One region of the Peribacillus sp. NPDC097198 genome, then DNA from elsewhere that is predicted to be linked to it. Evidence: predicted binding sites of a transcription regulator. Region 1 holds the regulator's gene; the other holds the start of a gene.
What was found. The regulator NrdR, encoded in region 1, represses ribonucleotide reductase genes. The targets are predictions, from matches to a motif close to AACACNATATATNGTGTT.
Positions count from the first base shown of each region.

Region 1 (12,725 bases):
CAACGCCAAACTTTCCGTATATATACAATCCCTTTTGACGTTTGCCAGGCTCATATTCCATGATGAACGATATCGCTTTTCCTAGGACGCCTAACCGTTTATTTTCATCGTCCGTTTGTGAAAAGTCTTCAATCGTTGCCTTTAATATATCCTTGGGAACGTATAGACTGCGAATGAGCCTCTCCCGTTTCCGCTTCTCATCCTCTGCCAATTTCCTCGGACAGATTTCATAATTCAAATTAAGGGCCTTCCCTTGAACAACGAGCTTTGGATAATACCCATGCATCATATTGATGCACCCATCCAGGCTTGGACATCTATCACACTTGTTGCTCTGAGAAATGAATTCGTAAAGCTTACCTAAATTCTTATCAATCATTTCCTCTGTGACCGTTGAGCTATTGGCATTCAGAAAAAGACGCACCTGTTCATTTTCAAAGATTTCCTGCTTCAACTGTTCATAGCGTTTCTGGAAATCACCCGTATTGGCCAGTTTATTAAGCGATCTGTTAATCTTTTCCATCGTTTATTTCACCTCCAGCTTTCCACTGCTTCCACTTCTCTTGAAGCTCACGTTTTTGTTCACTCAGTTCAGGCTGTTCCGCTTTCTGTTCAGGCTGTTTCTCCTCGTCCTGTTCAAGCCAGTCCGGAACCACTTCTTCTCTGATCGATTTTTTCCGGCCACCTTTGGCAACGTTCTTGCTTCCTTGTGCCCACTCTTGGTATTTCCGGTGTTCATTTTTAGCCAGTTCCATCGCTTCTATGACTGTGGAAACCTTCAATCGTGCCCAATGACCTGCCAGTTTTTCCACATATCCCTTTGTGAATTTCATGTCTGTCTTAAGCATAACGTATTCGATTAAAACATTCACGACTCCAGGATTCAGCTTCTGATTGATCATTACACCTTCCACCACTTTTAAATCACCACTGGTCGGTTCCGCTCCTCCGGATAATTGCATGAGCCGATCACGCGGGGAAGTAGTCTCCAAATGGCGAATAAGCTCTTGCTCCTGTGTTTTCGGTTCATCTTTTTGCGTCCGTTCCCGTATAGGCTGTACACGATTAATCAAGGAAGGCATGTCGGCCTGGCGTTCAATTTGGTACCAGTCCCTTGCCGCTTTCCGAAGCAGCTCTTCATCGATCTCATCGTCCAGCGTTACGGCATCCATTACTAGTTTTTGCATTTCAAGCGGATTGATGCCATATAAAAAAGCTAGTTTGGCGATGGTATTTCTAATCTTAGGCGTAAAGGCCTTCTTGGGTACAATCGAGCTCTTCATCCCAGCGAACAAAAGATCAAAATCAAACAAGCCATCGAACCCCGAAGGCTCGACACCGTCAGATTGATCGATAAATTGCTGTTTAGGCAATGGGTTCCATTCGTTTTTGGCTTCATCCGTAACATAGAGGGAATCTAGATGATCTGATGAAAAAACCTCTGCAAAGGATTTCGTCACATATTCAAACTGGTCCGTTGCAATCGTGTCCACACAAAAGAATCTCTTCAGCCGGTTGAATTGGACTTTTCCTATTTTTTTATATAAATAGATATTCAGCATGCCATCCGTGAAAAACTGCTGCGGGGATAGAGGCGGATTCAATTCATAGATGAATTCCTTCGTATCCCCTTTCGATTTCTTGTACACATTCAGCAATCCGATTCCTTCAAGTAAAAGACGTGCTTCATATATATCGCCTAATTTCAGGCCCATGGTATTCATCAATTGATAGTGGGAGGAAGCCTCCGACCAAAGCCGGTTCTCCTCCAATTCGCTCCATAACGTCATGTATAGGCTAATACAGATCGGTCCAATAAGAGGTTGGTACAGCCGTGTCAGTATTTTCCGATCATAATCATGAAGCAGCCCCGCAGAGGACACCATGTACGAATCCGCGGGGAGCAGTTCCTGCCAATGCATTGACATCTTCATTCAAACCTTTCAAAAGATATAGTGAAAAAAGAGCCAAAGTAAATCTTCAGCTCTACTTTCTTTCTTTATTTATTAAATCTTTCAGTTCATCGATAAATACATTAATATCTTTAAATTGTCGGTATACGGAGGCAAATCTCACATAGGCCACTTCATCAACTTCAGCCAGTTGGTCCATCACCATTTCACCGACACTGTCACTTTTCACTTCCGAAATACCCTGATTGCGCAATTCCTTTTCTACATAACTCGTGATTTGTTCTAGTTCCTTCAATGGAACCGGACGCTTTTCACAAGCCCTGATTAGTCCACGCAGGATTTTATCACGGCTAAACTCTTCCCGAGTCCCGCCCTTTTTCACGACGATCAACGGCGTCTCCTCGACCTTTTCAAAAGTAGTGAATCGAAACCCGCATGCCTCGCATTCCCGGCGTCGTCGAATCGATTTACTTTCATCGACAGGCCTGGAATCGAGCACTCTCGTTCCGTTATATTGACATGATGGACATTTCATCATTACCAGCTCCGTATTTTAAGTGATACTCCTAATCAAACTTCCCTAAGGAATACTATTTTATCTTAATCTTATATAAAAGGGACAACCAGTACAAGTAAAAAGTGAAACTTCAGGTAAAGGATGTGTGTACTTACTATGTAAATGCCTGTTAATGGAGCTTTTCCATGAGTGAAGAATGGCCATTTCATGGCATCAAAAAAGAGATGCATATATAGCATCTCTTGTTAACCCGTTTATTATAAAGCACCCATTTTAGTTTTTTTCATTTGCACGGGACCAAGTCCACGTGGAAGTTCAATATTCTCGCGCGTTTGTGCATTCAAAGCCTCCGCGATATAATCGGCTGCAATATTAGGATCTAAGTTGCCGCATGTATAAACATCAATGCTGGCATATCCATGTTCCGGAAAGCTATGAATGGTCAGATGTGATTCAGAGATAATGACGACCCCGCTCACTCCTTGTGGAGCAAATTTATGGAATGCCACCTCGCGAACCTCAGCACCCGATTTCAGTGCAGCATCGACGAAGATTCTCTCAATTAAATCAATATTGTTCAGTTTTTCAAAGTCACAACCCCAAAGTTCAGAAATGACATGTCTTCCCATCGTTTCCATCGTGTAAGCTGTTTCCATATTCTGTTCCCCCTTACATAATTAAAAATTCTGAATCCTTAATAACTACCACGGGGGAAAGTTAGTCCAAAGAGGTCCTAACCCTTTAAGTAGCCATTACGCAAACTCCCTTTTTAGGAAGTTCACGATTCATAGTATATAATGTATGGATTTCTTTTGCAACTGCATTTTGCATTTTTGGAAATTTAATCATTAATTGTTAATCTGACAGGACCAAGGAATTAATACCCAAGGTTCCGTAACTTTCCTAAACGTATCCATAAAAATAGCCCGTTAAACATATAACGGGCCATTACTCTTATTTAACTGACATTTGAACTTCAGAAGCCTTCGTCAACTCCGAAGCCACCAATTTTACAAGATCGACTACTCGATTGGAGTAACCCCACTCGTTATCGTACCAAGCCAGAATTTTCACTTTTCTATCACCAATCATCATCGTCGACAGACCATCGATGATGGCTGAATGCGGATTGGTCTTAAAATCACTTGAAACAAGCGGTTCTGTTGTATATTCCATAATTCCTTTAAGCTCATTTTCTGAGGCATCTATGAAAGCCTGATTCACTTCATCAATCGTAACATCACGGTTTAAATCCACAACAAGGTCGACTAAAGAGACGTTCGGCGTCGGTACACGTATGGCCATACCATGAAGTTTGCCCTTCAATTGAGGCAACACCAATGAAAGAGCTTTAGCCGCCCCTGTAGTCGTAGGGATGATGCTTTCTGCAGCCGCACGGGCACGCCTTAAATCTTTGTGCGGGTTATCGATGTTATTTTGGTCATTCGTATAAGAATGGATGGTTGTCATCAAACCATTGTCTATGCCGAACTTTTGATCAAGTACTTTGGCAACCGGTCCAAGGCAATTAGTCGTACACGACGCATTCGAAATGACGAAATGCTTGTCGATTTCTAACGCTTCCTGATTTACGCCCATCACAATGGTAACGTCTTCATTTTTACCCGGCGCGGAAAGGATGACCCTTTTTGCCCCTGCTTCTAAGTGCATGGCGGCTTTAGAACGCTCATTGAATTTACCCGTAGCTTCGATTACAATATCTATATCCATCTCTTTCCAAGGCAATAGCTTTGGATCGCGATTATTTATCAGTTGTACACGTCGTCCATTCACTACAAGAGAATCATTTTCGGCAATGATTATGCCGTCAAACTTCCCATGAATTGTATCATACTTCAATAAATGGGCTAACGTTTCAGCGGGATAGCTTGCATTAATGGCAACGATGTCCAGACTCTCATCTACTATTGCCTTACGGAAAACCATTCTTCCAATTCTTCCAAATCCGTTAATCGCTATTCTTGAATTCATTTATCGGACCCTCCTGAATATATTAATGTTATACTTAATACCCTTCATATGTAATTAGTATAACACATTACTCTTGAAATGTGTTAATAAAAAAGCGGATTTCTTCCTTTTTCAAAACAAAAAGGAAGAAACCGTTAAAGTCCCTTCCTTTTCCACTCTATAGGATCTCCCATTTCTTAAGTATTTCAACAACCTGCTTTTTGGTTTCTTCTATATTGCCATTATTGTCGACGATGGCATCCGCCAGTTCCTTTTTATCTTTCAATGGCATTTGCGAATGGATTCTCGCTAAAGCGTCGGTTTCCGTCAACGCATTCCGGTTCATTAATCGCTCTAGTTGCACCGATTCATCCACGTATACCAAAAGTGTCCTTTCCACCATAAACGTCAACTTGCTTTCGAACAGGAGTGGAATGTCCATGAATACCGTTTTCGCTCCAGCAGCAAGAGCCTTTTCCGTTTCTTGGCGCATCCATTTTCTCACGGCAGGATGTACGATACTATTTAAAAGCAATCTTTTTTCTTGATCGTGAAATATGATCGAGCCTAACTTTGCCCGGTCGATACTTCCATCAGGTAATAAAAGATCTTCGCCGAAAGCCTTCACCAACTGTAGATAGGCCTCTTCCCCAGGTTCCACGACTGCACGGGAAGCCACGTCCGCATCCACTATCACGAATCCCAATTCCCTTAAATATTGACTGACACTACTTTTCCCACTGGCAATTCCACCAGTAATTCCGATGATTTGTCCCATAAGCTCCCCCTTTTCCCCGCTCTCTATAACTTGAATAGGCCGATTAAAATCAGTAATAACCCCGGAAGAAAGGTCAGATGCTGCACGATTTTGTTATTGGAAAGCAATTTGCCGCATTGAAGTCCGCTCCCGATAAAGATGAAGCTCATCACAGCAATGCAAAGGGCAAGAATGATTGGGGAAATCCCCATCATGGCAGCTCCCACTCCGGCACCGAACGCATCCAGTGACAATGCGAAGCCCAATACAAGCGCCTCGATACCGGTAATCGTCCCTGATTTATCAAAATCGGCATTCATTGGTTTTTGTAAGATATTGATAGCCACTCCAAGTGATTTTATTTCAAAATTGAAGATGATTTTTTCATGGTATCGCTCATCATTCGTTTCCTTCTCGGGCCTAAAATATTGGTACACCATCCACGAGCCCAGAAGCACGAGGATAATGCCCCCTGTTCTTTCTGCGGCCCCGACAGAGATAAGCTGACTGATGAATTCACCGATGACCATCGCAATACCTAGGCTCATTGCCGAACAGACCGATACGACGGCAATGGATTTCAAGGGTATTTTCACCTTGCGCATACCGAACGTCATGCCAACACCGAAACCGTCAATGCTTACTGCAAAAGCAAGAAAAATAATTTGTAGCCACATCGGAATGAATGCTCCTTCCCTTCTTGTTGCTACCCTAGTATATGGGAGGAGCCCATCCGATGTGTTTGATCAAATGATTACTTATATGGCTGGCAAGTCGGGCATATATGCGTGCCCCGTCCTGCGACGACCAGCTTTTCGAGCGGGGTACCGCAGATCTTGCAGTTCTCCCCTTTGCGTCCGTATACATTCAATTCCAACTGGAACATGCCGATTTGACCTTGCGAGTTGACGTATGAACGTATCGTGCTCCCGCCTTTTTCCACGGCTTCGCTCAAAGTGGCGATGATTTCGCCATGCAGCCTTTGAATTTCTTCCAATGTAAGGGTGGAAGCCACCCGTTCAGGATGAATGCCCGAACGGAATAAGGATTCGTCCACATATATATTACCGATCCCGACCACGACGGTTTGATCGAGTAGAACAGGTTTGATCTTCCTGCTCGTTTTCGCAAGTTTTGCCCGAAGTCCCTCGACGGTGAACTCGTCCGATAGAGGTTCAGGACCTAAATGCAACAGAGGCATTTGCTCCATTTCCTCTCCTTTACGGAATAAATGCATCGTTCCGAATTTGCGGACATCCCGATACCTAAGCTCACTGCCATCCGTGAACGTGAAGATGACATGGGTATGTTTATCGTAAGGGTCCCCTTTCAGATGGACACCGTATTTCCCTTCCATCCTTAAGTGGGAGACCATGGAATAATCATCCATGGTGAAAATGAGGAACTTGCCCCGACGGCCAATGCTGTGAATCGTCTGGCCCCTTAATGCATCTTGAAACTGTTCAACTGGCTCAGGTGCCTTTATGATTTTGGGCCAGAAGACGGAAACCTCCATGATTTCCTTTCCTAATACAAGCTGTTCCAATGTTCTTCTGACGGTTTCCACTTCAGGAAGTTCTGGCATTACAATCACCTATCTTCATTTATTTAGCATCAAACCATGTTGGTCCATATGCATAATCCACTTTGAGTGGAACGTTCAATTCAATCGCATTTTCCATTTCTTCCGGAACGATCTTCATCAGGATCTCGAGCTCCTCCGGTGGTGTTTCGAAAATCAATTCATCATGTACCTGCAGAAGCATCCTCGTTTTAAGCCCTTCTTTTTTCAGGCGTTCGTTCATATTGATCATCGCTAGTTTAATGACATCTGCGGCACTTCCCTGGATTGGGGTATTCATCGCTGTCCTTTCAGCAAAACTTCTGATATTGAAATTACGGCTCGTGATTTCGGGAATGTAGCGCCTTCTTTGCAGTAATGTTGTGCTGTATCCGTTCTTACGTGCTTCATGAATGCTTTCTTCCATATAATCCTGCACACCAGGGAAGCTTTTGAAATACCTCTCGATGAACTCCCCAGCTTCCTTACGTGTTATCCCAAGACTTTGAGAAAGTCCATAGTCACTTATTCCATAAACGATTCCGAAGTTTACGGCTTTAGCGTGTCTACGCATATTTGATGTGACTTCCTCGGAAGGCACATGGAATACATCCATTGCCGTCCTTGTATGAATATCCATCCCGGCCCTGAACGCTTCAACCAATCCACTGTCATTGGCGATATGCGCCAATACGCGGAGCTCGATTTGCGAATAGTCGGCTGCGAAGATAATCCAATCCTTTTCGGAAGGAATGAACGCCTGTCTGATTTTCCGACCTTCCTCTAGACGAATCGGGATATTTTGCAAGTTAGGGTCCGTTGAACTAAGGCGGCCCGTTTGGGTCAACGCCTGATTGAATCGGGTATGCACTTTATCCGTTTCCTGGTTCACCACTTTGAGCAAGCCCTCGATATAAGTCGATTGCAACTTGCCCAATTGCCGGTAGAGCAGGATTTCCTTTACGATATCATGCTGGCTTTCCAGTTTTTCCAGTACATCCGCTGACGTGGAGTAGCCCGTTTTCGTCTTTTTGTACACGGGGAGCTCCAATTTTTCAAATAAGATCACCCCGAGCTGTTTCGGGGAATTGATATTGAAGGCTTCCCCGGTCAAATCGAAAATTCGTTCCTCAATGCTTCTTAAGCGGACAGCCAATTCCTGTCCCATCTTTTTCAGCCTTCCGATGTCCACCTTTACGCCCTGCCACTCCATATTTGCTAGGATGATGGACAATGGCAGCTCAAGGTCCGTCAATAAATCGTATTGTTCGAACTCACGCAACTTTTCGATCATCGGTTCCTTCAATGCAAAAATGCCCTTCGCTTTTCTGGCAATATGCTCACTAAGTTCTGCATCTCCAGGTATCTTCCGCTTTGCCCCTTTTCCATAAAAGACATCATCGCTCTCTAGCCGCACAAGCCCTTGCGTTTTCGTGATTTCCGCCACTTCATCTACAGATTCTCCGGGATCCAAGATATAGGAAGCTAGAAATACATCAAAATCAATGCCTTTTATATCGATTCCACGGTGGCGCAGAAGGACGACCGTACGCTTCGCATCAAAGACCGTTTTCTTTTTGGTTTCATCCTCCGCCCATGTTTTGAACACTTCAGATGTCAGTAGGCTTTCACCCGGGAAATAAAAATGTCCATGTTCATTACTGATGGAAATACCCAGGATCTCTGCACGATGATAGTTATCCTCAAGAATTTCAAGGTATAGGGCATTCTCATTAGCAAGCATATCCATTGTCAATTCTGAACCCGTCTGAACATGGATGTCTTCCTGTTCTAGCGGTTCCCGTCCTGATACGTCCAGTTTTTCCAGAAGAGTCGAGAAACCTAACTCTTTATAAAAGTCAATGACCTTTTCCTGATCCATACCGTTATATTCCGTTTCGTCCACACCCACTTCAATGGGAGCTTCTCGTGTGATCGTCGCAAGCTCCTTACTTAGTAGCGCAAGGTCTTTATGCTCCTCGATCTTTTCTTTTAACTTCTGTCCGCTAACCTCATCAATCGATTGTAGCAGGTTTTCGACCGTTTCGAATTGATGCAGCAATTTAAGTGCCGTTTTCTCGCCCACACCGGGGATGCCTGGGATATTATCGGATGCATCGCCCATCAATCCTTTAAGATCAATGATTTGCACGGGGGAAAGGCCATACTTTTCATGGATGTGCTTCGGTGTATACTCCTCGATTTCAGTGATGCCCTTCTTCGTAATCGAGACGGTCGTTTTTGGCGAAGCTAATTGTGTTAAATCCTTATCCCCGGAAATGACCTTCACCTCGAACCCATCTTTCTCGGCCTGAAGGGAAAGCGTTCCGATAATATCGTCCGCTTCATAATTTTCCAGTTCGTACCGTTTTATTTGAAAGCAATCAAGCAGCTCCCTTATGAAGGGGAACTGTTCAGATAGTTCCGGTGGCGTTTTCTGACGGCCACCCTTGTATTCCTTAAAGGACGCATGTCTAAACGTCGTTTTGCCGGCATCAAAGGCCACGAGTATATGGGTCGGCTTTTCTTCCTCCAGAATGCGATTGAGCATCATGGTGAAGCCATATACGGAATTCGTATGGACCCCTTTGTCGTTATTCAAAAGCGGAAGCGCAAAAAATGCGCGGTAAGCTATGCTATTTCCATCTATAAGTACTAACTTTTTATTCAAAATTGTCTTCCTCCAGTCACACCCGTTTTATGTAGGTCGGCTTCTATTAATCACACAAAAAAACCGTTCATCGTCTCTTTCCATTCTACCATGAGTGGAAGTGGAAAGAAAAATGAACGGCTATGCTGTTATTTAGTATTTCCCATTAACAAGCTTGCGTACGGCGAGTCGGATGGTAAAATGATAACCGTTTGATTACCGACCGTTTTTTTGTAAGACTCCAGCGTCCGGTATAGTTTATAAAACTCAGGATCCTTGGAGAATGATTTATTATATATCTTGGCTGATTCTCCTTCTCCTTCAGCACGGATGACTTCTGCATCAGCTTCCGCCGATGAAAGCATTTCCTTCACTTTTCGGTCAGTGTTTGCGATGGTCCGGTTTTTCTTCGCATCCCCTTTTGATAGATATTCCTGCGCTTTACTTTCCCGCTCGGATATCATCCGCTTATAGACCGACTCCTCATTTTCAGTAGGTAAATCCGTCCGTTTGATGCGAACATCTGTAAGACTGATTCCATAGTTGTCCTTCACTAACAGTTCATTGACCTTATCTGTGATGCGGTCGTTCAAGCTTCCCCTCGATGATTTCTCGTTGATGATTTCATCATAGTTCAGCTGCCCCAACTCTGAACGGACCGCAGAATAGATGAACTCTTCCATCCTTGTTTCGGCGTTTTCCAGTGTTCTCGCATTGGTGATCAATTTTTTCGGGTCTTCAATCCGCCAGACCGCATAATTATCGATCAACATCCTTTTTTTATCTCTTGTATTGATTTCTGCCTCGGATACATCGGAGCTCATTTGATACTTGGGCAAGGTCACAACGCTTTGAATGAATGGCACCTTGGCTTTCAGTCCTGGTGTTTTATCAATCCTAACCACTTCTCCAAATTGGCGGACGACTTTGTATTCCCCTTCTTTGACGATATACACATTAGTGAAGATGATAAGCATGAGGATGATAAAGATGATGAAGAATATCCCTATTTTCACATAACCTCTCCAATGAAAATCGCCCTTTTTTAGCTCATTGAAATCAATCACTTTTCCACTCATGGCTGGGTGCCCCCTTTCACTGCCGACTCTTCGTTATCCGGTGCTTTCGCTTCTTCTTCCTCAGGGACAGGCACCGTTTTCGTTTCTTCTTTTTCTAATGGGCGCAGCGGTAGATACTTCATTGTATTGCCATCATCATTCATGATATAAATATCCGCATTCGGCAATACCTGTTCAAGCGTCTCAATAATCAGACGGTCCCGGGTGATATCCTTATTGCCTTTATATTCACTATATAGTTTTTCAAATACTGCCACATCACCGCGGGCCGCTTCCGTACGGGCTGCTTTATCGCCGTTCGCTTTTGAAATAAGGGCATCTTTCTCCCCTTCCGCTTCATTAATCCTTTTGTTCTCGTATTTATTGGCTTCATTGATTTTCGTATTCGCCGTCTCCCTGGCATCCGTTACGTTCGTGAAAGCTTTACGCACTTCTTCGTTGGGCAGCTCGACATCCTGCAGTTTAACCGCGGAGATGGAAATGCCCACGTCATATTTCTTCATCAATTCCGACAGCAATTCACGAACATCCGCTTCAATTTTCGCCTTACCGGAAGTGAGGGCATCGTCGATTTTCGTACTTCCGATGATGCTCCTTAAAGACGCGGAAGTCGTATCATATAAAATCTTCTGTGGATCATCCGAATTGAAGAGATATTTAGGAGGGTCGGTAATTTTCCATTGCACCACCAAGTCAGCCAGTACAATATTCTCATCACCTGTTATCATCTTGGTCTCTCTCGGATACTCCTTCACTTTTCCTCCTTCTTCCTTATACCCGAATTGGAGGCTGAATGTTTCCTTGGATAGTTTATGGACCGATTGAATCGGCCAAGGTAATTTAAAATGAAGACCTGGCTCTGTTATCGTCTCCTCCACCTTACCAAACGTCATAATGACGGATTGATCTGATTCATCCACCGTATACCAAGTGGAAATGGCCACCACTCCAAGAATTAAAATAAGTAAAACAAGTCCCGTTATAGTATAAATCCTTTTCAAGCTTACGATATGTATCACCCCTTCAATTTGGTGTTATATCTTATTTACGCAAAGAAGGGCCCAAAGTTTCGTAAAATTGAAAATTTTTAGCAAATTAGAAATGACAACACAGAAAAAGGCAGGGACTAAAATGTCCCTGCCTTACTTAACTCCTTGGATGAGGGGTTGTCATCATTGTACCCCTCCATCATGAAGGTTGTATAAAGGAAGTGTAAAGTCTGTGTAAACTCTACCCATTCCCTTTCAATTTTTTATTCAATGTGACGGTGAAAGTCGTACCGGTACCCGGTTTACTCTCTACGTTAATTTTGCCTTTATGAACTTCCACGATATGTTTGACGATGGCAAGTCCGATCCCGGTACCACCTGAATCTCGGCTCCTTGCCTTGTCGATTCGATAAAATCGTTCAAAGATCCTTGGAAGCTCTTTCTCCTCAATGCCGATTCCGTTGTCCTGCACGATAACATCCACGGTTTGTTCCTTCTCCACAATCGTTACAGTCACAGTCCCTCCATTGGGTGTATAAGCCAAGGCATTGGTAATCAAGTTGATGAACACTTGTTTGATCCGATCCGATTCCCCTTCAATAACCACCGAATGGGAAGGCACTTTGACTTCGAGTGAGAGTTCTTTTTTTCGTAATTTACCCATGAGCATTTCCTGGATCTCTTTGAGGATGGTAGTCATATCTACCTTGTCCGTTTTCAGGACAAATTCCTGCTGTTCCATTTTGGATAAGTTAAGAAGCTCCTGAATGAGCTCTTGAAGCCGATCGCTTTCATTTAAAATGATCGATAAAAAGTGCTTTAGGGTTTTCTCATCCTTCCAGGCCCCATCCAGCAATGTTTCCGAAAAGCCTTTAATAGAAGTAATCGGTGTCCTCAATTCATGGGAGACATTGGCCACAAAATCCTTCCGCATCTGTTCCAGTCTTTTCAGTTCCGTGATGTCATGGAAAATAAGAAGGATTCCCTTCCATTCATCATAATCCCCGATGATGGGAGCTCCATAGATTTCGAAATGCTTACGTTTAAGGGAAAGAGGAATTTTCACCTGACGTTTTATCGTTTTTTCCGTCCTGAAAATCTCTTCGATTAGAGCTATGACTTCTTCATCCTTTATCACAGAATAATAGTCTTGATATAGGAAAGTATGTGAATCTACATCAAAGATTTTCTTGAATTCCCGGTTGATTAGGGTTGTATATCCCTTGCTGTCAATCAACAGCACACCACTCCCCATGTTTTCGACGAGTGTTTCCAAACGGTCCTGGTT
Region 1 covers NZ_JBIWDO010000006.1:16,179-28,903, forward strand. The annotation lists gene dnaI (primosomal protein DnaI) at 1-523, opposite strand, end outside; gene ACIQXQ_RS12000 (replication initiation and membrane attachment family protein) at 510-1,928, opposite strand; gene nrdR (transcriptional regulator NrdR) at 1,987-2,448, opposite strand; gene speD (adenosylmethionine decarboxylase) at 2,688-3,068, opposite strand; gene ACIQXQ_RS12015 (glyceraldehyde-3-phosphate dehydrogenase) at 3,385-4,422, opposite strand; gene coaE (dephospho-CoA kinase) at 4,580-5,179, opposite strand; gene ytaF (sporulation membrane protein YtaF) at 5,203-5,835, opposite strand; gene mutM (DNA-formamidopyrimidine glycosylase) at 5,913-6,743, opposite strand; gene polA (DNA polymerase I) at 6,763-9,390, opposite strand; gene hflC (protease modulator HflC) at 9,519-10,448, opposite strand; gene hflK (FtsH protease activity modulator HflK) at 10,445-11,458, opposite strand; gene pnpS (two-component system histidine kinase PnpS) at 11,679-12,725, opposite strand, start outside.

Region 2 (12,725 bases), on a different contig from region 1:
GAACCAAAATGAATGATTTCCCCTTTCAAATCAGGCGGTGCCAGTTCGGGATGGGTGATGAACGTAAGCATGCCAGGATTCGGTATCCCACCGGTTTTTTCGAGATAGTGCCAATAAAAAGGTCTGTTCATGAGTTCCTTATCCATTTCGATCGTTAACTGAACAGTGAGATATGAAGAGGTATTTTCCAACACTTCACATGCGTTGGATTGAAAGTAGGTTATTAAAAAATCATGAATTTCCTGTTGCTGCATGGATTTCACCATCCTTCATAGCTTGTGCGAACTGAATCATGGAAGACAAATTATCCATTTTAATTTTCATTTCTCCTTCTGATTTGGACTCTCCGACAACATCAATTAAATATTCCTCGATATTGTTAATATCCAACTTCGTTAAAATATCATCCAATTCTCCAATTACCTTTTCAAATAAGTGGATTTTTTCATAAAGCAATTTCAAAATATGCTCTTCGACTGTATTTTTAGTGGCAAAGTTATAAATCATGACGTCTTCTTCTTGACCAAGTCGATGAATCCGTCCAATCCTTTGTTCCAACCTCATTGGATTCCAAGGCAAATCAAAATTGATCAAGTGATGGCAAAATTGTAGGTTGATTCCTTCTCCTCCGGCTTCGGTGGCAATCAATACCTGGATTTTCTTCTGGAATAGTTCCTTCATCCAATCTTTTTTACCACGCTTAAACCCTCCGCGGAATGGAACGGATGAAATGCCATGCTGTTGCAGGTACCATTGTAGATAAAGCTGTGTAGCGCGATATTCGGTGAAAATAATGACCTTGTCATCAATTTTCTTAATAAGTTCCAAAGCCTTCTCTGCCTTTGAATTTTGTTCGGTGAGGTTTACTTTCTCAAACAGATCATCTAATCTTGCTTCAAAGTCAGCCGATGGTTCTTTGTATTTTTCCTTCATATTCTTCAATGTATAGTAGACTGCTTCTCGGCTGCTGCATGCTTCCCTTTGAAGGGTGAGTGAAGAAAAAGCACTTCCTTTTGTTCCGTCTGATATTGGTTTAAACTTCGTTACGGCATCATACAAGGCTTGTTCAGTTGGTGAAAATTCAATGATGATCGTCTCTACACGCCGTTTCGTCCATTCAATACCAGTATCGGCACGTCGGTTTCTTATCATGACCGTATTGACAAGCTCCTTTAAGTGCTCATCTTCTAGAATGTTCCGGCCTTTCCCTTTGTATTTTTCGGAAAAGAGTGCGGCATTTCCTAGGTGTCCAGGCTTTAATAATGAAACGAGATTAAAGATTTCCTCGATTTTATTCTGAATGGGTGTAGCGGTCAGCAACAAACAGAATTTCTTTTTAAGATTTTGGACAAATTCATAATTTTTCGTTTTATTATTTTTAAGTTTATGAGCTTCATCAATAATGATAAAGTCATATTCTTGATTGAAAATGATATCCCGATGGGGGGCTCGCTTAGCCGTATCGATGGAGGATATGACGATGTCGCATGATTCCCATACATAACTCTTCCTTTGAACGACTGCAGGAATATGAAACTTCGTATTCAGTTCGAAAGCCCATTGGGTGACAAGTGATGCGGGTACAAGGATCAAAACCTTTTTAACCAGTCCCCGAATCATATATTCTTTTAAAATCAATCCCGCTTCGATAGTCTTACCAAGACCGACCTCATCAGCCAATATGGCTTTGCCATTCATCTGTTCAACCACCTGACGTGCAGCCTCTAATTGATGGGGAAGGGGAGTCAGTTGTTGAAGGTGCTTAGGCGCTTGTAAGCCTTCGAAATCAGGAATAATTAGGTTCTCTTCCATTTGGATGGCCAGTTTATAAAGATCCCAATTTCCCCATGGACCGTCGTTTTCCATCTTTTGCAGAAATTCATCATTCCAATCAGAACTGAAGGATATATTGATTTTCATTGATTCTTGCTCCTTCTTAAAACATAATTTTCTTAGTTTCTTTAGACCATGAACTTTTTTATAGGTTAATAAAATCTTTCTCCACGAAAGTTATTGCAGAGTAAAGTATCTTAGGGTAGGATGTAAATATATTTAGAAAATTGCAATAGTACTGAAGTTAGAAGGAAAATATTCTTCTTGGATAATAATTTTAGTTATTATAGTATTAGCATTTGGATAGTGCTTTATCCAAAGATCAACAATGAGCAGATTGGTACCCATTTCACGCAAATGGATGACCATCAGGTGGGGAATTTTCAGTCTTTTCCATCAATATGCGGGTGAGGATAAGGGGAGAGACTACCATCTACATATGTAGCGCCGAAGGAGCAAACTTAGCAGTGAATCTCTCAGGCAAATGAACTCTTATCGGACGCGACTCTGGAGAGCGCCAATTATTTAATGACGGCCACCAAAGGGGAAAACCTATAATAATAGGTAAACTTTCAGGTTTCAGGACAGAGAAAAAGCCATTTTGGCTTTCTCTGTCCTTTTTTGTGTCTTTTTTTTAAGGAATATCAGGTGAAAGAGAACAAGCAAAAAAATTGAAGGAGGTCATTTTTTGAGCGATTTAAAAAGAACGCCATTATTCGAGGTTTACAGTGAGCACGGTGGAAAAACGATCGATTTTGGTGGGTGGGAACTGCCCGTGCAGTTTACCGGCATAAAAGATGAACACGAAGCTGTGCGTACAAGAGGTGGCTTATTTGATGTGTCGCATATGGGAGAGATTGAGGTAAAAGGTTTCGGGAGCCTTTCTTTTTTACAAAAGATGCTGACGAATGACGTAGCCAAGCTGAAACAGGGCGGAGCGCTATACACAGCCATGTGTTATGAAAATGGGGGGACCGTGGACGATCTTATCGTTTACCAAAAAGCGGAAGAGGATTATCTGCTTGTGGTCAATGCAGCCAACATCGAGAAAGACTTCAATTGGCTTCAGGCGAATGGTATGGAAGGTGTCAGCATCAATAATGTTTCAAACGATTATGCGCAACTTGCTCTGCAGGGTCCTCGAGCGGAGAAAGTATTGCAGAAGATTACCGAGCAAACCGATTTAAGCACAATTGGCTTTTTTAAATTTAAAGAAGATGTCCACATTCATAATATATCCACGATGGTTTCACGTACAGGGTATACGGGGGAAGATGGTTTCGAGATATATTGCCGAAGTGAGGATGGTCCAGCCCTCTGGAGAAAAATTTTGGAAGCTGGTAAAGATGATGGGATACAACCGATTGGGCTGGGAGCCCGTGATACCCTTCGATTCGAAGCGAAACTACCGCTTTATGGTCAAGAGCTTTCGCCGGACATCACCCCAATCGAAGCGGGGATTGGTTTTGCGGTTAAACCGGATAAGGCGTCAGACTTTTTTGGAAAAGCCGTGCTTGCCGAACAAAAGGAAAAAGGGGCACCACGTAAGCTTGTTGGAATCGAAATGATTGACAGAGGTATACCTCGGCATGGCTATAAAGTATATAACGGGGAGAAACTCATTGGCGAAGTGACGACAGGGACTCAGTCACCAACATTGAATAAAAATGTAGGATTGGTCCTTATCGATAAAAATCACTCAAGTCTATCCACGGAAGTAGAAGTGGAAATCCGTTCTAAGAGACTGAAAGCCATTGTTATCCAAGCACCTTTTTATAAAAATACACGAAAATAGAAGGGAATGGTCCATAAGATGAAACATCGTTACTTACCGATGACAGAGCAGGATAAAAAAGAAATGTTGGAAGTTATAGGGGTCACATCCGTCGATGATCTCTTCAGCGATATACCAGAAAATGTCCGATTTCAAGGTGAATATGACATAAAACCAGCAAAATCAGAGCCAGCCTTAATGAAGGAACTATCGAAACTGGCTTCCAAAAATGCGGATTTGAAAAACTATGCATCTTTCCTTGGGGCTGGTGTGTATGATCATTATTCACCTGTCATCGTCGATCACGTCCTATCCCGTTCGGAGTTTTATACAGCCTACACTCCCTATCAACCGGAAATTTCTCAAGGAGAGCTTCAGGCCATCTTTGAATATCAAACGATGATATGTGAATTGACGGGTATGGAGGTGGCGAATTCCTCGATGTATGACGGTGGAACAGCCTTAGCCGAAGCGGCCATGCTTGCCGCCGGACAAACACGCCGGAAAAAGATTCTATTATCATCTACTGTCCATCCTGAATCAAGGGAAGTGGTGAAAACCTACGCAAAGGGTCAACGGGTGGAGGTCATCGAGATTCCTCATAAAGACGGAGTCACAGATATTGCTGCTTTAAAAGACCTGGCTTCGGATGATATTGCAGGTGTTATCGTACAGTACCCCAACTTCTTTGGACGCATCGAACCGTTGAAGGAAATGGAAGCAATCATACATAACGAGAAATCGATGTTTATCGTATCGAGTAATCCGCTTGCACTTGGTGCATTGACTCCGCCGGGAAAACTCGGTGCCGATATCGTGACAGGTGATGCTCAGCCATTCGGCATTCCTGCCGCATTCGGCGGACCTCATTGCGGATATTTCGCGGTCACGAAAAAACTGCTACGGAAAGTCCCGGGCCGTTTAGTCGGGCAGACAGTGGATGAGGATGGAAAACGGGGCTTCGTATTGACGCTCCAAGCACGTGAGCAACATATACGCCGTGACAAAGCTACATCCAATATTTGTTCCAATCAGGCATTGAACGCATTGGCAGCCTCTGTAGCCATGACTGCTCTAGGGAAAAAAGGCGTCAGAGAAATGGCCGTCCAGAATATTCAAAAAGCCCATTACGCAAAAAAGACGCTCCAAGCACAAGGAATTGAAGTGGTCTTTGAAGGACCTTCGTTTAATGAATTTGTCATTAAGTTGCCTCTTCCCTACAAAGATATCAATAAGAGGCTCTTTGAAAAAGAAATGATTGGTGGTTTTGACCTGGGCTCCGTTTATCCCGAGTTGAAAAATCATATGCTAGTGGCTGTAACGGAACTAAGAACAAAAGAAGAAATCGATGCATTTGCGCAGGAACTGGGGGATCAACTATGAATAATCAAGATCAATCACTCATTTTTGAAATCAGTACAGCCGGTCGAATCGGGTATAGCCTTCCTGAAATGGATGTAGCGGATATTCCACTAGAAGAAATCCTGCCTGTGGAATATATACGTACGGAGGAAGCCGAGCTTCCGGAAGTTTCCGAGCTTGATATCATGCGTCATTATACGGCTTTATCCAAACGGAACCATGGAGTGGACTCTGGGTTTTATCCACTCGGCTCCTGTACGATGAAATATAATCCGAAAATTAATGAAAATGTCGCCAGGTACAATGGTTTTGCCCATATCCATCCATACCAGGACTCAGAAACCGTCCAAGGTGCTCTAGAGTTGTTATTTGATCTTCAGGAACATTTGACGGATATTACAGGAATGGATCAAGTGACCTTGCAGCCTGCTGCCGGGGCGCATGGTGAATGGACTGGGCTCATGATGATCAGGGCTTTCCATGAAGCGAATGGAGATGTAAACCGTACGAAAGTCATCGTCCCCGATTCGGCCCATGGAACGAACCCGGCTTCGGCAACAGTTGCCGGACTAGAGACGATTACGGTAAAATCCAATGAATTCGGGCTCGTGGACCTTGAAGACTTGAAGCGAGTGGTAGGACCAGATACAGCAGCATTAATGCTTACGAATCCAAATACATTAGGCTTATTCGAAGAGGATATCCTGGAGATGGCACAGCTTGTCCATGACGCCGGTGGAAAGCTTTATTATGACGGGGCTAACCTGAATGCTGTTCTTTCCAAAGTGCGTCCAGGAGATATGGGTTTTGACGTTGTTCATTTAAATCTCCATAAAACATTCACTGGACCCCATGGCGGAGGAGGACCTGGTTCAGGTCCGGTTGGGGTGAAGTCGGATTTAATTCCCTATTTGCCTAAACCGATCGTGACAAAAGAGGGCGATCAGTTTGTCCTTGATTATGACCGTCCACAATCCATTGGAAGGGTCAAGCCCTATTATGGGAACTTCGGCATCAATGTAAGGGCTTATACGTACATAAGGTCAATGGGACCGGATGGACTTAAGGCCGTTACGGAGAATGCCGTCATCAATGCAAATTATATGATGCGACGTTTGGAACCATTTTTCGATTTGCCATATAATCGCCATTGTAAGCATGAATTTGTATTGAGTGGTCGGAGGCAAAAGCAGTTGGGAGTCCGTACATTAGATATTGCGAAAAGACTACTTGATTTTGGGTATCATCCACCAACCATATATTTTCCGTTAAATGTAGAAGAAGGAATGATGATCGAACCGACGGAAACGGAGTCAAAAGAAACACTGGACGCTTTCATAGATGCAATGATACAAATAGCCAAGGAAGCCGAAGAAACCCCTGAAATCGTTCAGGAGGCTCCCCATACCACGGTTATTAAACGCCTGGATGAAACATTGGCCGCTAGAAAACCAATTCTTCGTTATCAAGCATGATGCTGAAAAAACCCCTGCCAGATGGCGGGGGGTTTTTTATTTGGTAAAATTCATATGTATCTCGGGAAATAACATGCTTGGCCTGTTAAGCATGAGTTCCCTATTGAACAGTATGATATGTTTCAAAACCGGATAAGATGTAAGGTTTAGGCAATTGGCCTTATTTCTTCGCCTTGATCTTCCCTGTCCACATTTTGAAACCGCCTTTTAAGTGAAAAAGTTCCCTGTAGCCTTTTTTATATAGCATGGCTGCCGCTCTTCCGCTAATGATTTCACTTTGAGCATACAAGTATACAGGCTTGTCCTGCCTAATTTCCACTAAGCGGGTCTTCATTTGTGTCATAGGGATATTTCTTGCCCCTAAGATATGTCCATTATCAAAATCATTAGGTTCCCGTACGTCAATTAATTGAACTTTTCTGTAATTAGCGATAAATTCTTCCTGTGTTAAGGTTTTAACGATTTTACGTTGACGGAACCAATTAAATAGTGAATATGCAACGATGGCTACTATGATGATAATCAGTGTATATAAGATATCCAACCATAAAAACTCCCTTCTACCTAAACGAATACAGACAATGTCTATTATATAATTGGTTTCTCCAATAATCAAAAAAAAATTTATAAATATTTGGTGGAATAGCTTACTTTCTTTTTTACGTTGCTAAACTCTGGTAAACTACTACTTGTGAGTTTTTTTAGAGGGTTTAATAAGCCTACGTGAAAAGAGGGGTAATCGTGACGAAAGAAAAATGGGGATTCATTGATTCAGGCGATTGTTCACCTGCTTATAATATGGCAATGGACGAAGCACTCTTGAATTGGCAGAGTAATGGGGAAATCCCTCCCATGATCCGGTTTTACGGGTGGAACCCGGCTACATTATCCATCGGGTATTTTCAAAGGGCTGAGACCGAAATCGATTTGGCGGAAGTTGAAAGGCAAGGCTTAGGTTTTGTCCGTAGGCCTACAGGCGGTCGGGCTGTTTTGCATGAACATGAACTCACCTATAGCGTCATTGTCCCAGAGTCTTATCCGGGAATGCCGAATACAGTGACCGAAGCATATCGGGTGATTTCTGAAGGAATATTAAAGGGGTTCAGAAACCTCGGACTGGATGCCTATTTCTCTGTGCCTGAAACTGACCAGGATAAAGAGATGCTGAAATCTCCAAAGTCCTCAGTTTGCTTTGATGCGCCAAGCTGGTATGAACTGGTGGTTGAGGGAAGGAAAGTTGCGGGCAGCGCACAAACGAGACAAAAAGGTGTTATCCTTCAGCATGGAGCCATCCTGCTTGAACTTGATGAGGAGAAGCTATTTAGTGTATTCAAGTTCTCCGATGATAAAGTAAAAGAGAAGATGAAAAACAATCTGAGAAACAAAGCAGTGGCCATCAATGACATTGCTGGTAGAAAAATAACTATTTCCGAGGCGAAGGCAGCCTTTGAAAAAGGTTTTTCTGAGGGTCTGTCGATTGATTTGAAACCATATGAGCTGAGTGAAAAGCAATTACAGGAAGTGAAGGACATCGCCAAAAATAAATATGAAAGTGATGACTGGAATTTTTTGAGGTAGAAAAAGAGGGGAAGCGAGAGTCGGGAATAAATAAGTTTTTTCAGATTTGTGTGAACAAGCATGTATTCCTTGTAACGTCAGTGCTTTGAAAGAGGCGGGCAAAATGCAATGTTCAAATTCATTGAAATCTGTCTAATTTTTATTATAAATCGACATTTTCCTCCCTTTTACTAACTCAATTAATTGATTCACCGTTTGACAAAATTAAAAGACAATCAACCACAACACAATATATAGTGGCTAAAATAATTACTTAAACACTACATGTTGAATTTTGTGTTTCGCTATGATAAATTTAGTGTAACTTGTTAAGCGAAACGGACATGTAGGTTACATATTGATTTTTGCAACAAGAACGGATCTGAAACATGTAAAGGAGAGGGAATTATGTCGGTTGTAATTAAAGAAGCTTTAAAGGTTGATCTAGAAAGGTTGAATAAAGATATATCTTTATTTCCCCAAGTTCATCCTGTAACGGCTGATATGAAAATGATGCATAAGGGCGTGTCCCGTCTAGTTATGCTTGACCGTTATTCTTTTAAGGATACTGAAAAAATCACACTCTCTGCTGGCGATTTTGTAGTATTGACAATTAAAGAAGATCCGAAATTTCCTGCACGTGGTCTTGGCCATATCGTCGAAATAGATTGGGAATCGAAAAAGGCAAAGGTTTTAGTGGATGAAGAGTTCCGCGGAGTGCTGGATAATCCGGAAGAAGTGGAAACAGGAATCATTAATCGGCCGCTTGATATCATCGAAAAGCCGCTTGAAATATATTACGAGCAAATTGCCAAGCGTAATGCAACTGGTTTGGCTTCAGTGGAAACGACTGAAGAAAAAAGAACGGAATGGTTCAATAAATTTTATGAAGAATTAAAGGACCTTAATTTCGTGCCGGCCGGCCGGGTATTATATGGCGCTGGTTCTAACACGGATGTAACGTACTTTAATTGTTATGTCATGCCGTTTGTACCAGATTCACGCGAAGGGATTTCCGAGCATAGAAAGCAAGTCATGGAGATCATGAGCCGTGGTGGTGGAGTCGGTACGAATGGCTCTACTCTCCGTCCAAGAAACACCCTTGCGAAAGGGGTCAATGGCAAGTCTTCAGGTTCTGTTTCATGGCTTGATGATATAGCGAAATTGACTCATTTGGTTGAACAGGGTGGAAGTAGACGCGGTGCCCAAATGATCATGCTTACTGATTGGCACCCAGACATTGCGGAATTCATTATTTCAAAAATGCAAAATCCGAGGATTCTTCGTTACCTAATGGAGAACACAAAAGATGAAACCATAAAGAAATATGCATCGGATAAATTGAAGTTCACACCGCATACCGAACAAGAAACGGCGATGTACCAAGGAATCATTAATTATAAAGAGATTCCGGGTCTAGGTGGATTCAGTGAAAAAATCATTAGGGATGCTGAAGAAAAAGTTCGCGTAGGCGGAACGTATAGCGTCCACAATCCGGACTTTTTGACTGGTGCCAATATCTCAATCTGCTTAACCAAAGAGTTCATGGAAGCCGTCGAAAAAGATACGGAGTATGAGTTGCGCTTCCCTGATGTCGAAAGCTACGACGCGGAAGAAATGGCGATTTATAATGATGAGTGGCACAATGTAGGAGACGTACGCGAGTGGGAAAAAATGGGCCATAAAGTCCGGGTTTACCGTAAGATCCGTGCTAAGGAGCTTTGGAACCTGATTAACATTTGTGCGACGTACTCAGCAGAACCGGGAATATTCTTTATTGATAATGCCAATGAGATGACGAATGCAAAAGCTTATGGACAGCAAGTCGTTGCTACGAATCCATGTGGTGAACAGCCATTGGCTCCATTTTCAGTGTGTAACCTGGCAGCGGTCAATTTAGCTGAGATGGCGGATAAAGATAATAAGACCGTTAACTTCGAAAAACTTAAGAAAACAGTTGAAGTGGGCGTGCGGATGCAAGATAACGTCATTGATGCAACCCCTTATTTCCTAGAGGAAAACAAAAAACAAGCACTCGGCGAGAGACGGGTTGGATTAGGTGTCATGGGACTGCATGATTTGCTAATTTATTGTGAAACCGAGTATGGATCAGAAGAAGGAAAAATCCTGGTGGACAAAGTGTTTGAAACGATTGCTACGTCTGCTTACAGGGCTTCGGTTGAACTTGCAAAAGAAAAAGGCAGCTTCCCGTTCCTGAAGGGAACGTCGGATGAAGAAACGAATGAGCTTAGAACGCGCTTCACGAATACTGGATTCATGAAGAAGATGCCTGAGGATATTCGTACAAGCATTGCCGAGCACGGTATCCGGAACTCCCATTTATTGACCGTGGCTCCTACGGGCAGCACAGGTACGATGGTCGGCGTTTCGACAGGTCTTGAACCATACTTCTCGTTCACATATTTCCGTAGCGGACGTTTAGGGAAATTCATTGAAGTCAAAGCGGACATCGTTCAGGAATACTTGGATCGTCATCCTGAAGCCGATCCTGATAACCTTCCTGAATGGTTTATTTCGGCGATGGAATTGGCTCCTGAAGCCCATGCGGATGTTCAATGCATCATTCAACGTTGGATTGATAGCTCAATCAGTAAAACGGTTAACGCCCCAAAAGGGTATACCGTCGAGCAGGTCCAAAAAGTGTACGAGCGCTTATATAAAGGCGGCGCAAAAGGTGGAACGGTTTATGTAGATGGAAGCCGTGACAGCCAGGTTCTTACATTAAAAGCTGAAGAAAACCAAATGGAACAGCAGCTTGAAATGGATGGCTTAACAGATGTGGAAGAAAAGAAAAAAGTCGTTCTGGTTGATACCATTAATGAACTGCGTTCGACTAATGTAACGATAGGTTCGGAAGTGGGTAACACGTGTCCAGTTTGCCGTAAGGGTGAAGTCCAGGAAATGGGCGGATGCAATACTTGTACGAATTGTGGTGCCCAATTGAAGTGCGGGCTTTAAACCAGTAATGAAAAGATGTATCGTTTAAAAAAAACAGCCCTTTGGATTAAGATAGTCCAAAGGGCTGTTTTTTAATGTCTAGAGGATTTCAGTGTGATTTCAAGTAGAGGAATGTTCTATTATTGAAAACCTTTTTATGGATTCCTTAAATAAATATCCCCTATCAATTTTACTAAGTAATATTGATAGGGGATATTATATTTATGCATTGGGCTCTTCTATTTCTTCTTTCAATTCTTTAAACCATTTTAAGTTCACTTGATGATGAGAACGAGAATTTTCGTTCATGCGGCGAAAATAATCGATTTTACCAGGAAATTCTTTTGTGATGGCTAGATAATCATCGAGGAGAGCAATTCGAGCTTCAGTCTGGTCAATTTGTGCTTGAATTAATTTTAATAATTTATATTTATCGAAATCATCTGCAAAGAGTAACGCCACATAGCATTGTAAGTTGACATATTCGGATTTAGTTCCAAACTTCACCATTAATTTTTCGAATTCTTCCATTCCTGAATTTGTGATAATAAAACGGTGGGTTTCGCGCCCATTGCTTGAAATTGTTTGATGAACTTGTTCAATCAAGCCTTTTTCCTCAAGTTGTTGTAAGTTGTAATAAAATGAACCCTTCGTAAAGTTAACGATATACTTATAATGTCGTTTTTCCATTAAAGTTAGTAGTTCGTAGCCATGCGCTCCAGGATTTTGGATCAGCAGGCCAAGTATAAGCAAGGGGATTATGATTGCATCACCTTCATCATTTTTGCTTCAAATTCAGCGTATGTGATTTTGCTTAAAGCCATATTCATACTATGAATATAAATTTGTTCTGTTTTTGAATAGTCAGTATTGGTTTTTAATGATTGTTCTTCATTCGAAAGAGGTGTTAGGACATCGCACTTTTTCGAAAATGCCTCGTAGTAGCGATAACCAAATTTTCGTTGCGAAACAGCGTCCAAATGAATACCGTCCGGATTGGCTGTTAAGCCTTCTGCCGTTACAAAGTAACAGTTTTGCTGAGTATGAGCAAATCGGAGTAACTGTTCATTAACTTGTTGAGACTCTGTTGCGTATTTTCCAAAACCTATTTTCCCTAAAAAGTCACCAAGTCCACCAATGATTAAAGGGACATCTTCAAGTTCTAATTCTTTTCTTAAAGTATCAATAATCAGGACCAATTTCTCATAATATGTTTCATGAAGAGCATGGTTGCTATCGCTTTCGCCTTGGTGCCAAAGAATACCGCAGATTTCACTAGACTCAAGCGCAAATCGAGCTTCAGATAAAGCATGTTTAAAAAGGGTACCTTCTGGATGCCAATCATTTAAAGAACTGCCGCCTTCCGCACAAGGAATTAAGCCAATTTCATCATCAGGATTGACTTTCGACCATTCCTCTGCAAAAGATGCTGCGAGACTTACACCAGCAACAGGACGATCGTAATTAATCGGTTCGGCCATCATTTGCCATTGACCATTGCGTAGCATTTTTATTTTTTCATTATAGATAGGATCTACTTCATGCAAGAATCCACGTCCTGCCATATTTGATTGACCTAACATTAAAAAAGATTTTGTCATTTAATTTTTCACGCCTTTGTATAATATAGTCTAATTAGACTATCGTCAATTTGTTTGTCTACAAGGAACTTTTACTAACGAAAAATATAGAATCCCATCATGCTGATTACTTTATATGTCATACTTAAACTTATTAAAAAGCTACAAAAAGTCGTCGAGGTAAGC
Region 2 covers NZ_JBIWDO010000004.1:31,512-44,236, forward strand. The annotation lists gene ACIQXQ_RS07895 (YqhG family protein) at 1-254, opposite strand, end outside; gene ACIQXQ_RS07900 (DEAD/DEAH box helicase) at 232-1,920, opposite strand; glycine riboswitch at 2,241-2,335, shown strand; glycine riboswitch at 2,339-2,423, shown strand; gene gcvT (glycine cleavage system aminomethyltransferase GcvT) at 2,522-3,628, shown strand; gene gcvPA (aminomethyl-transferring glycine dehydrogenase subunit GcvPA) at 3,647-4,990, shown strand; gene gcvPB (aminomethyl-transferring glycine dehydrogenase subunit GcvPB) at 4,987-6,444, shown strand; gene ACIQXQ_RS07920 (rhodanese-like domain-containing protein) at 6,605-6,988, opposite strand; gene ACIQXQ_RS07925 (lipoate--protein ligase family protein) at 7,186-8,022, shown strand; gene ACIQXQ_RS07930 (vitamin B12-dependent ribonucleotide reductase) at 8,410-10,980, shown strand; gene ACIQXQ_RS07935 (PadR family transcriptional regulator) at 11,182-11,721, opposite strand; gene ACIQXQ_RS07940 (sialate O-acetylesterase) at 11,718-12,560, opposite strand.
Region 2: a site for NrdR is predicted at 8,246-8,263, ahead of ACIQXQ_RS07930 (vitamin B12-dependent ribonucleotide reductase). Genes of this name have one in related genera too.